One region of the Janthinobacterium sp. SUN118 genome, then DNA from elsewhere that is predicted to be linked to it. Evidence: predicted binding sites of a transcription regulator. Region 1 holds the regulator's gene; the other holds the start of a gene.
The links. Region 1 encodes NrdR, which represses ribonucleotide reductase genes. Its sites were predicted from a motif close to CACNANATNTNGTG; they were not measured.
Positions count from the first base shown of each region.

Region 2: a site for NrdR is predicted at 3,806-3,819, ahead of O0880_RS22860 (ribonucleoside triphosphate reductase). Genes of this name have one in related genera too.

Region 1 covers NZ_JAPUBV010000005.1:255,596-261,097, reverse strand. Annotated here, with positions in the region: ZMP/ZTP riboswitch at 25-151, shown strand; gene glyA (serine hydroxymethyltransferase) at 263-1,510, shown strand; gene nrdR (transcriptional regulator NrdR) at 1,656-2,117, shown strand; gene pilV (type IV pilus modification protein PilV) at 2,495-3,088, shown strand; gene O0880_RS25130 (PilW family protein) at 3,085-4,044, shown strand; gene O0880_RS25125 (PilX N-terminal domain-containing pilus assembly protein) at 4,053-4,712, shown strand; gene O0880_RS25120 (PilC/PilY family type IV pilus protein) at 4,709-5,502, shown strand, end outside.
Region 2 covers NZ_JAPUBV010000004.1:224,734-230,235, forward strand. Annotated here, with positions in the region: gene O0880_RS22830 (transporter substrate-binding domain-containing protein) at 1-140, opposite strand, end outside; gene O0880_RS22835 (heavy-metal-associated domain-containing protein) at 395-643, shown strand; gene O0880_RS22840 (SCP2 sterol-binding domain-containing protein) at 660-1,205, opposite strand; gene O0880_RS22845 (U32 family peptidase) at 1,226-2,122, opposite strand; gene O0880_RS22850 (peptidase U32 family protein) at 2,132-3,166, opposite strand; gene O0880_RS22855 (hypothetical protein) at 3,254-3,742, shown strand; gene O0880_RS22860 (ribonucleoside triphosphate reductase) at 3,866-5,502, shown strand, end outside.

The DNA.
Region 1 (5,502 bases):
CTTAACTTACAATTTGATTTCCATTACGTCTCACGTGACTGGCGAAAAGTCGAAGCGATCTCCACAGTGTGGCGGTCCGCTTACCGGCGAAAGGTGGACACCCACCGGGAAACGTGAGATTTTTCATCAGCCGTTCGCCTGGGTAGCCACTATGGAAAAGCACGAAGAGGCTGCCTGTCCAATGTTGTTATTCACTTAACGCCGGCTCCCCTCATTCGATCCAACCTGCCAGTACAAGCACCCTCATACTTGGAGTTTTTACATGTTTGCAAAAGATCACACCCTCGCCAACGTCGATCCTGAATTGTTCGCCGTCATTCAAAAAGAAAACGTGCGCCAGCACGATCACATCGAGTTGATCGCGTCGGAAAACTACACCTCGCCAGCCGTGATGGAAGCGCAAGGTTCGCAACTGACGAACAAGTATGCCGAAGGCTATCCAGGCAAGCGCTACTACGGCGGCTGCGAATACGTCGACGTGGCCGAGCAACTGGCGATCGACCGCGTGAAACAGCTGTTCGGCGCCGAATGCGCGAACGTGCAGCCGAACTCGGGCTCGCAAGCGAACCAGGGCGTGTTCTTCGCCATGCTGAAACCAGGCGACCTGATCATGGGTATGTCGCTGGCCGAAGGCGGCCACCTGACGCACGGCATGCCGCTGAACATGTCCGGCAAATGGTTCGACGTCGTGTCCTACGGCTTGACGGCGGAAGAAGACATCGACTACGAGGCCATGGAACGCCTGGCGCGCGAACGCAAGCCCAAGCTGATCATCGCCGGCGCGTCCGCATTCTCGAAAAAGATCGACTTCGAGCGTTTCAGCAAGATCGCCAAGGAAGTGGGCGCCTACTTCATGGTCGACATGGCCCACTACGCCGGCCTGATCGCCGCCGGCCTGTACCCGAACCCGGTGCCATTCGCCGACTTCGTCACCTCGACCACGCACAAATCGCTGCGCGGCCCGCGCGGCGGCATCATCCTGATGAAGGCCGAGCACGAAAAAGCCATCAACTCGGCCATCTTCCCCGGCATCCAGGGCGGCCCGCTGATGCACGTGATCGCCGGCAAGGCCGTCGCCTTCAAGGAAGCGCTGAGCCCTGAATTCGTCGACTACCAGAAGCAAGTGATCAAGAACGCCGACGTGCTGGCGAAAACTCTGATCAAGCGCGGCCTGCGCATCGTTTCCGGCGGCACCGAATCGCACGTCATGCTGGTCGACCTGCGCGCCAAGAACCTGACGGGCAAGGAAGCCGAAGCCATCCTCGGTTCCGCGCACATCACCTGCAACAAGAACGGCATCCCGAACGACCCGCAAAAGCCATTCGTCACCTCGGGCATCCGCCTGGGCAGCCCGGCGATGACGACGCGCGGTTTCAAGGAAGCGCAAGCGGAAGAAGTGGGCAACCTGATCGCCGACGTGCTGGACAATCCGCATGACGCCGCCACCATCGAGCGCGTGAAAGCGGCCGTGAAAGTGCTGGCCGACGCGCACCCGGTCTACGCCGCATAATTATTTGTCCAGAATGTGTCATACAGAGTAAGATTCTGTCTGACACATTCCGTTGTGCCCATGGGCGCCCGGAGTGATTCGGGCGCCCTTTAATTTAAGAGCGGCGATTTTCCGTCATTCACTACTATAAAGTTGTATCCGCCACATGAAATGTCCATTTTGCCAGCACGGCGACACCCAGGTTCTCGATACGCGCGTATCGGAGGAATGGGATGCCATACGGCGCCGCCGCCGCTGCAGCAAATGCGACAAGCGCTTCACCACCTATGAGCGCATTGAACTTATCATGCCGGCCGTCGTCAAAAAGAATGGCAGCCGGACGGAGTTCGCTGCGGATAAGTTGCGCGGCAGTTTGATGCTGGCCTTGCGCAAGCGCCCCGTCGCGGCCGCCTCAGTGGACACGGCCATCGCGTCCATCCAGGAAAAACTGCTGACCAGCGGCTTGCGCGAAGTCGATTCCGGCTATATCGGCGAACTCGTCATGCAGGAATTGAAGCGCCTCGACAAGATCGCCTACATCCGCTTCGCTTCCGTCTACAAGAATTTCGAAGACCTGGCCGAGTTCCAGGATGCGATCGCCGAAGTGGGACAGGCGCGCAAGCCCTGATTTGCCTCTGATCGCGGCGCGCTGGCGGCTGGCGTGCGGCGGACGTTTCGGCGCCTTGCCGTCCGGCGATTCGTCGCCTCACTGTCGCACCATCTCATTCGTCCATCGTCCAGACTCGATGCACCCTGCAGGGCTGGCCGCCCTATGGCCGCATCGTCACGGCCGCGTGTAGGCGCCACCTGGCCATGCCGCGCGCGATGCTGCTGCTTGCCTGGCGTTTCCGGCAAGCGGTCTGATCAATTCCAGCAGCTTTTTTTCTTCGCGCCGCGCCTTTTTGCCACATCGTTTGCGCTGCCGCATACCAGAGTCTTTGACCGCGCCTATCGTGTAGCTGGGCCGCCCGTTCCTGCGGTCCGTTTTGCGCGAGGGAGCACTTCATGGACAACGGAGGCCGCCGCAGGGCGACGATGGTCGGCAGCAGCCTGGTCGAGGTGCTGGTGTCGCTGCTGCTACTGGCGCTGGGCTTGCTCGGCGCCAGCATATTGCAGCTGACTTCCCTGCGCGCGCGCCATGAGTCGGCGCTGCTGTCGGCCGGCGCCCAGCTGGCTTCTGGCATGGCCGAGCGCATGCGCGCCAATGGCGGCCTCCTGCATGGTCCCGACGCCAACAATCCCTATTTGAACCTGGCTTACGAAGCGGCGCCGGATGGTGACGAACCGCCTGGCGGCGCGCCCGACTGCTTTGGCGCCTCCGCCTGCGGCGCGGCACAGCTGGCGCAATTCGACATCGCCGAGTGGAAACAGCAGCTGCATGTCGCCTTGCCCGGCGCGCGCCTGCTGATCTGCCGCGACGCCCAGGCATGGGACAGCGCCGCGCAAGGCTTGCACTGGGCTTGCAGCGGCGGCAAGGGCGCGCCCATCGTCATCAAGCTGGGCTGGCGTGGCCGCCGTCCCGACGGCAAGCCTGCCGTGAATGGGGCCGGCGAGTCGCTGCCCAAGCTGGCATTGCAACTGGGCGGAGGCGGCGCATGAATGCCGCACGACGCTGGCGTGCCGGCATGAGCCTGGTTGAATTGCTGGTGGCCCTGTCCCTGGGTGCCTTGCTGATGCTGGCCGCCAGCACCGTGCTGCTGGCGGCCAGCGGCAGTTACTTCGACCAGTCCGCCAGCGCGCGCCTGGATGACAACGGCCGCTATGCGCTCGATGCCATCGCCAGGGCCGTGCGCCAGACGGCGTACGTGAATTGGGACAGCAGCGCCGCGCCGGTCGCCCACGCGGCGCATGACAGCGCCAATATCGCCGGGCTCGACGCGCACAGCCTGGACAAGAACAGCGAGGGCATCAGCCAGCCGCTGCCGGCCGCCGTGCATGGCAGCGACGTGCTGGCCTTGCGCTATTACGGCGCCGGCATGGGAGAGAACGGCGATGGCTCCGTCCTCAATTGCGCCGGCTTTGGCGTCGGCGCCGCGCAGACGGAGGCGCAGCGGGGCTGGAGCATTTTTTATGTGGCGCAGGGCGCCGACGGCGAGGGAGAATTGCGCTGCAAGTACCGCGGCGCGAACGGCTGGGGCGCCGACGCCATCATCCGTGGCGTCGACACCTTCCAGGTCCTGTATGGCCTCGATACGGATACGCCGCCCGATGGCGTGGCGAACCAGTTCGTCAAGGCCAGCGCGCTCGACGCTTACGATGCGGCGCTGCTGCTGGTGGGCGCCAGCGCGGCAGAACGCCAGCGCGACTTTGCCCGCCGCACGCACTGGAAGCGCGTGGCCAGCGTGCGCGTGGCGCTGCTGCTGCATGGCGAGGCGGGCGAAGCGGAAAAGACCGGGCCAGCGCAGTTCGACCTGTTTGGTGCCGCGTATGCGGAGGCGCATGGCGCCAGCGACACGGGCGTGCGCATCGCACGTTCAGCCCTGCCTGACGCCTTGCGGGGCCGGCTGCGGCACATGCTGCAGACCAGCATCCTGCTGCGCAACGGGCCGGCATAGGCGGCACGATGGCCAGCGCTGGCGCCAGCTGCGGCTCACCGGTTTGCCTCCAGCGGGGGGCGACCCTGGTGTACGTGCTGTGCCTGCTGGTCGTGATCCTGTTGCTGGGCATATCGGCGGCGCAGATGGCATTGCTGGGCGAAAAGGCGGCTCGCGGCGAGCGCGACCGGTATATCGCGTTCCAGGCCGCGGAGGAGGCATTGATGGATGCGCAGAACGATATCGAAGGCTTGCCCGGCGCGCCAGGACGCAGCAGCCTGTTCGCGCCGGGCAGCGCGGCGGGATTCACTGTCGGCTGCGGCGATGGTGGCGAGCTGGGCTTGTGCTTGCCGGCGGAAAAGGGCGCGCCGGCGCTGTGGCTGAGCATGGCGCTGGGCGGTGCCGAGGCGGCCAGCGGGAGCGACGGGAACCGCACCGTACCCTATGGCCGGTTTACGGGCGCGGCCATGCAGACGGGACAGGGCTTTTTGCCATTTCGCCGGCCCCGCTACATCATCGAGTTGCTGCCGTTTCACCTGCCCGGCGAAGAGGCGGGGGCCGTGATCGGCAGCCTCGCCACCGGAAATTATCTGTACCGCGTGACGGCCATCGGTTTTGGCGCGCAGGACAGCACGCAGGTGGTGCTGCAAAGCTATTACCGCAAGCAGGTAGCCGGAGCGGGGCCATGATCGCGCATCGGCATCGGCATTGGCTGGCGCTGCGGCGCGCTGGCCGGACCTGGCTGGCGGCACTGTGCTGGCTATGTTGCAGCGTTGCCGTTGGCGCCACCACGCCCACGGTGGCGCTGGAGCGTGCCGACGTTGGCGTGCACGGCGCTCGCGTGCCGCCGAATCTGCTGCTCAACCTGTCGTTCACGCACGCTGCCGCCGCTGCCGCGCATGCAGGCGACTACGCGCCACAGCGCGACTACGCCGGCTACTTCCATGCGCGCATGTGCTACCGCTATCCGTATCGCAGCAAGGATGGCGTGAGCGTGCCGGACTTGCGCGTAGCGACCGCTTACTTCTCTGTCCTGAAGCCGGCCGACGCGCAGCATGGCTGTGGCGGCGATAGTTTCAGCGGCAACTTCCTCAACTGGGCTAGCGCCAGCATGCTCGATATTGTCCGCTATGCCCTGACGGGCGGCGACCGCGTCATCGACGAGGCGCGCAAGACGGTGCTGCAGCGCGCTTATCTGCCTGACAGCCAGAACGGCAACGATGCCATCGACTTTTTCGCCCATCCCGCCTTTTTCCCACGCAAGGTCTTGCGCGAGGGCGTGGCGGCCGCGACACCGTTTGCGCTGGCGCAACTGGCCATCGTTTCCTGTCGCAACCGCCTGCTGTTTGGCGACGCTACGCTGCCGGCGGGCGGCAATTGCGACGTTCCCGGCGTAGCGGGCACTCACGGCGTGTTCCTGGCGCGGGTGCAGGTGTGCGATGTTACCGAAGGGCCGCTGCGCGCTGACCTGTGCCTCGC
Region 2 (5,502 bases), on a different contig from region 1:
AAGGCCGTCACATAGGCTTGCTGCGGATCGTCTTGCGCCTGGTGGCGCGGGTATAGCAGTGCTTGCGGCAGCGACGGCGCGCCGATGGCCGCATCCAGCGGCCACAGGCAGGTGAGCATGAGCAGGGGGCGGCGCTGCATGGCCCCTCCTTTCCAGCATATTCTTATCAGAATAACATTCTCGCGCAGCAGAGCACGCTTGTCGACTGGAATATGGAAACTGTGTATAAAACAACAGTAGTTTCAGGCAGTCCTGGATGAGCTGGAATTAATCCAGATCAATAAAAGCACAAATATAAAAAAATTTGTGCGTGCTGCTCTGGACGGCATGCACGCCCCTCGCCTACGCTCTTTTTTTATCTGAAAAACAAGAGGAATCCATGCAGACAGCGCGTTTGAATATTATCGGAATGGATCACGAAGGCTGCGCCGACAGGCTGACGGGCGCGCTCGAAGCCGTCAGCGGCGTGGCCACGGTGTGCGTCTCGCTGGCCCGCCACGGCGCCACGGTGCAATTCGACGAGCGGCTGGCCAGCCAGGAGCGCCTGCTGGCCGCCGTCAACGATGCCGGTTTCATGGGCGAGGCATCCGATGGGGAACAACTGCCGTCGTGCAGCGGCGCCTGCGGCCACTGCCGCCACTGACCCTCTTCCCGGCCGGTCAGCCGCCGCGCGCGCCGCGGTCGCGCAGATGGGCCAGCACGCGGCGCGGCCCCAGCGCCTGCAGGTCGAACGGCGGCAGCTCGATGGCGTCGAGCGTGTTCTTGAACAGCAGCCCCAGCTCCGTATCGCCTTCCAGGCTCAGGCGGCGGCTGAAAAACAGGGTGTCGGGATCTTCCTGGCGCCGCGCCAGCAGCATCAGGTCGTGCACGCTGGCGGCGATGCACAGCTCGGGCACGTCGGCATAGCGCTCGGCCACGAAGACCGTGCCCTGCCACTCGAAATCGAAGGCGATGCCCGCATCCAGCAGGCGCAAGCGCAGACTGCGGCCTTCCAGGCTCTGTCGCACATCGTCGGGCAATTGGGGCGCCAGCAGGCGGTTCAGCCCCTGCACGAACAGCCAGGACGCCGGATACGGCGGCAGCTTCGACAGCAATTCGGCCAGCGGTTCCGGCAGCCGGTAAGCCAGCGGTCCCTTCGGCAGGCCCGCCCTGGCCTGGGCGGGGGCCGGCACGGGGACGGGCAATCGTTCCAGTTGATCTTGCATGGTGTGTCCTTTCGATGCGTTCAATGAGCGGCGTGCTGTTCCATGCCGGGCTGGCCATGCCAGTAGCCGTCGCAGGCGCCGGCCGGCTGGCAGGCCGCCAGCTGGGCCTGCGCACCGACGCCGCTGACCAGGCCGCGCCGCGCGCGGTCGAAAATGGCGATGACCTGGTCCGTATGCATGGCTTGCGGGCTGAGGCGCGCGACGGACACGCCCATGGCGTGCATGGCGTCGAGTTCGCGCACCAGGTTGTAGACCAGCGCCGACTGTGTCTGCGTGCCGTTGAGCACGAGGAACGGCACTTCGTCGCGCGTGCGCAGCAGCAGGCCATCCGGTTCTTCCAGGCAGCTGTAGCCGCAATCGTCCTTCGGCAGGTTGCGGTTACGCGCCGTGAAGCAGCGCGCGGAAAACGCCAGCGGCATGCGGCCATAGGCAAAGACTTCCGTTTCCAGCCCTTCCGGTTTCTGGCGCTGCATCTCGGCCAGTGCTTCCTGGCCCATTTCCAGCGGCATCACCCAGCGCCGGGCGCCCAGGCGCGCCAGCAATTGCAGGCTGGGACCATTGAACAGGTTCAGGTGCGGGCCGGCGATGAAAGGCGCGCCCTTCGCCATGCAATGCACGGCGCCCATGTCGTTCGCCTCGACCGCATAGCGGCCATTGCCCGTGATGCGGCGCAGGGTCGCCAGTTCGGCGCCCGCCTCGATCAGCGCCTGCGTCGACAGCACCACTTCCTTGCCGGCTGCAGCCAGCATGTCGGCGATATCGAGCCAGTCGGCCAGGCGCAGTTCATGCCGGCGCGAGCACACGGTTTCGCCCAGGTAGACGATATCGACGGCGGTGCCGGCGATCTGCTGGTAAAACTCGAACACGGTGGCGCGCGGCCAGTAGTACAGCAAGGGGCCCAAAGAGAGTTTCAGCATGTTCATCCTTTATTTCCAGGAGCGGTGGTAAGCGCCCAACGTGTGCTGCTGGCCCTCGGCCAGCTTGTCCATGGCCGCCATCCAGCCCGGCTTGACGGCGTAGCGCGCATTGCCTTCGCGGCAGGCGTCGATCGCTTCGCGCCACACGCGCGTCACCTGCGCCACGTAGGCGGGGCTGCGCTGGCGCCCTTCGATCTTCACGGCGCGCACGCCCATGGCGATCAATTGCGGCAGCAGCGCCAGGGTATTCAGGCTGGCCGGCTCCTCGATCGCGTAATACTCTTCGTCGTTGACTTCGAAACGTCCCTTGCACAGGGTCGGGTAGCTGGCGTTCTCGCCCGGCGCGTAACGGTCGATCAGCACGCCGTTCAGGCGCGATTCCAGGCCGTTCGGCGTCTCCAGCCAGCGCACGGCCTTGGCCGGCGAGCACACGCCGTGGGTATTCGGCGCCTCGCCCGTCGCATACGAGGACAGCGCGCAGCGGCCCTCGACCATCACGCACAGGCTGCCGAAGCCGAAGACCTCGATCTCGACATCCGTCTTGGCGATCAATTGCTCGACCTGCGCCATCGACAGCACGCGCGGCAGCACGGCGCGGGCGATGCCGAAGTGTTCATGGTAAAAATTGATGGCCTCGTAATTGGTGGCCGACCCCTGCACGGACAGGTGCAGGCGCAGCTGCGGCTGGTGCTGGGCCGCATACGCCATCAGGCCCGGATCGGCGACGATCATGGCGTCGATGCCGGCCTGCGCGGCGCGGTCGATGGCGCTGCGCCATACGGCCCAGTTGTGCGGCTGCGGATAGGTATTCAAGGCCAGCAAGACCTTGCGTCCATACTGGTGGGCGTAGCGCACGCCCTCGGCGATGGCCTTCTCGTCGAAATTGAGGCCGGCGAAATTGCGCGCGTTGGTGGCGTCGCGAAAACCCAGGTACACGGTGTCGGCGCCATTGTCGACGGCCGCCTTCAGGGCGGGCAGGCTGCCGGCGGGACAGACCAGTTCCAGCGGTCCGGCCACGCGGGTGGCGGTGGTTGCTTCAAGCATCATGATATTCACATTCCTGTGTCGGCTCAGGGTGCAGACTATAGCCCCGCCCATGGCGCCCAGTCCTTGACCCAGGTGAAGGAATGCATGCATGGCCGGCACGCGCGCGAATTGCTTGACCTGGCTGTAAAATGCCCGTCCCGTTACCCGATTCCACCGACCGCCATGCCCCGCAAACCGCTGCTGATCTTCCTGCTGACCCTGTTCCTCACCGTGCTGCAGGTGCAGTGGGCGGCGCCGGCCGACGGCCTTGACGCCGAGACGCTGTCCATCCTGTCGCCCGAGGTGCTGGGCGCGTATCCGGGCGTGCTGCTGCTGTTCCTGCTGGCCGTCTTGGCGCGCCGCGCCATGTCCGTGCCGCGCCAGGCGGCCATCTGCACGGGCCTGCTGGCCGTCTACTGGCTGCTGGCGAACTACGTCACCTTCGACTTGCGCGTCGCCAGCTGGAGCACGTTCTCGCCGCTGGAAATCTGGGCGCACGTGCTGCCTGCCTCCCTCCTCAGCATCGCCGTCTGCGGCGCCGCCTGGTTCGGTCTGAGCTGCTTCATCCTGCGCCAGGGACGCGCGAAAAAGTAAACGGGGGCGCTTTTTTCACCTGCGTCAAGGATTTGACAGGCAACTGCACGCCCCCTTTGACGTCACTACATTTAGTGATTAATCTCCATGAAAACACCGCATGTTGTGTTTATTGGAGATTCCATGTCAACTACAGCACCAGCAAGAACAGCCCCCGGCCAGGTCGATGTCGCCGCGTCCGTCAATGAATATCTGGACCGGCGCGACTGGCGCGTCAACGCCAACGCCAACCAGGGTTATTCCCTGGGCGGCCTGATCCTCAACGTCTCGGGCAAGGTCATCGCCAACTACTGGCTCGACCAGGTGTACCCGCCGGCTGTGGGCGCGGCGCACCGCGAAGCGGCCCTGCACATCCACGACCTCGACATGCTGGCCGGCTATTGCGCCGGCTGGTCGCTGCGCACCCTGTTGCACGAAGGCTTGAATGGCGTGCCGGGCAAGATCGAATCGAGCCCGCCGAAGCATATGTCGAGCGCCATCGGCCAGATCGTCAACTTCCTCGGCACGCTGCAAAACGAATGGGCCGGCGCGCAGGCGTTCAGCTCCTTCGACACCTACATGGCGCCCTTCATCCGCAAGGACAGCCTGCGCTACGAGGACATGCGCCAGTACATGCAGGAGCTGATCTTCAACCTCAACGTGCCATCGCGCTGGGGCACGCAGACGCCGTTCACCAACCTCACCTTCGACTGGGTCTGCCCGGACGACCTGCGCGAGCAGATCCCCGTCATCGCCGGCCAGGAGATGGATTTCAGCTATGGCGAGCTGCAGGCCGAGATGGACATGATCAACCGCGCCTACATCGAGATCATGATGGCGGGCGACGCCAAGGGCCGCGTCTTCACGTTTCCCATCCCGACCTACAACATCACCGAGGACTTCGACTGGCATAGCGAGAACGCCGAACGCCTGTTCGAGATGACGGCCCGCTACGGCCTGCCCTACTTCCAGAATTTCATCAATTCGGAACTCAAGCCGAACATGATCCGCTCCATGTGCTGCCGATTGCAGCTGGACTTGCGCGAACTGCTGAAACGCGGCAACGGCCTGTTCGGCTCGGCCGAGCAGACCGGTTCCCTCGGCGTGGTGACGGTCAACTGCGCGCGCCTGGGCCATTTGTGGCGCGGCGACGAGAAAGCGCTGCTGGCGGACCTGGACCGCCTGCTGGAACTGGGCAAGACCAGCCTGGAAATCAAGCGCACCACCATCGAGGAACTGATGCAGCAAGGCCTGTTCCCCTACACGAAACGCTACCTGGGCACCCTGCGCAACCACTTTTCCACGCTGGGCGTGAACGGCATCAACGAGATGATCCGCAATTTCAGCGGCGACGCCTATGACATCACGGCGCCCGAAGGCCATGCGCTGGCCGTGCGCCTGCTCGACCACGTGCGCGCCCGCATGCTGGCATTCCAGGAAGAGACGGGGCATATGTACAACCTGGAAGCGACGCCGGCCGAGGGCACGACCTACCGCTTCGCCCGCGAAGACCGCAAGCGCTTCCCCGCCATCCTGCAGGCGGGCACGCCGGACAACCCCTATTACACGAATTCCTCGCAGCTGCCCGTCGGCCATACGGACGACCCGTTCGAGGCGCTGGAACTGCAGGACGCGCTGCAGCGCAAGTACACGGGCGGCACGGTGCTGCACCTGTACATGACGGAAGCGCTGTCGGACGCCAACGCCTGCCGCGAACTCGTGAAGCGCGCCCTGAGCCGCTTCTCGCTGCCCTACATCACGGTCACGCCCACGTTTTCCAT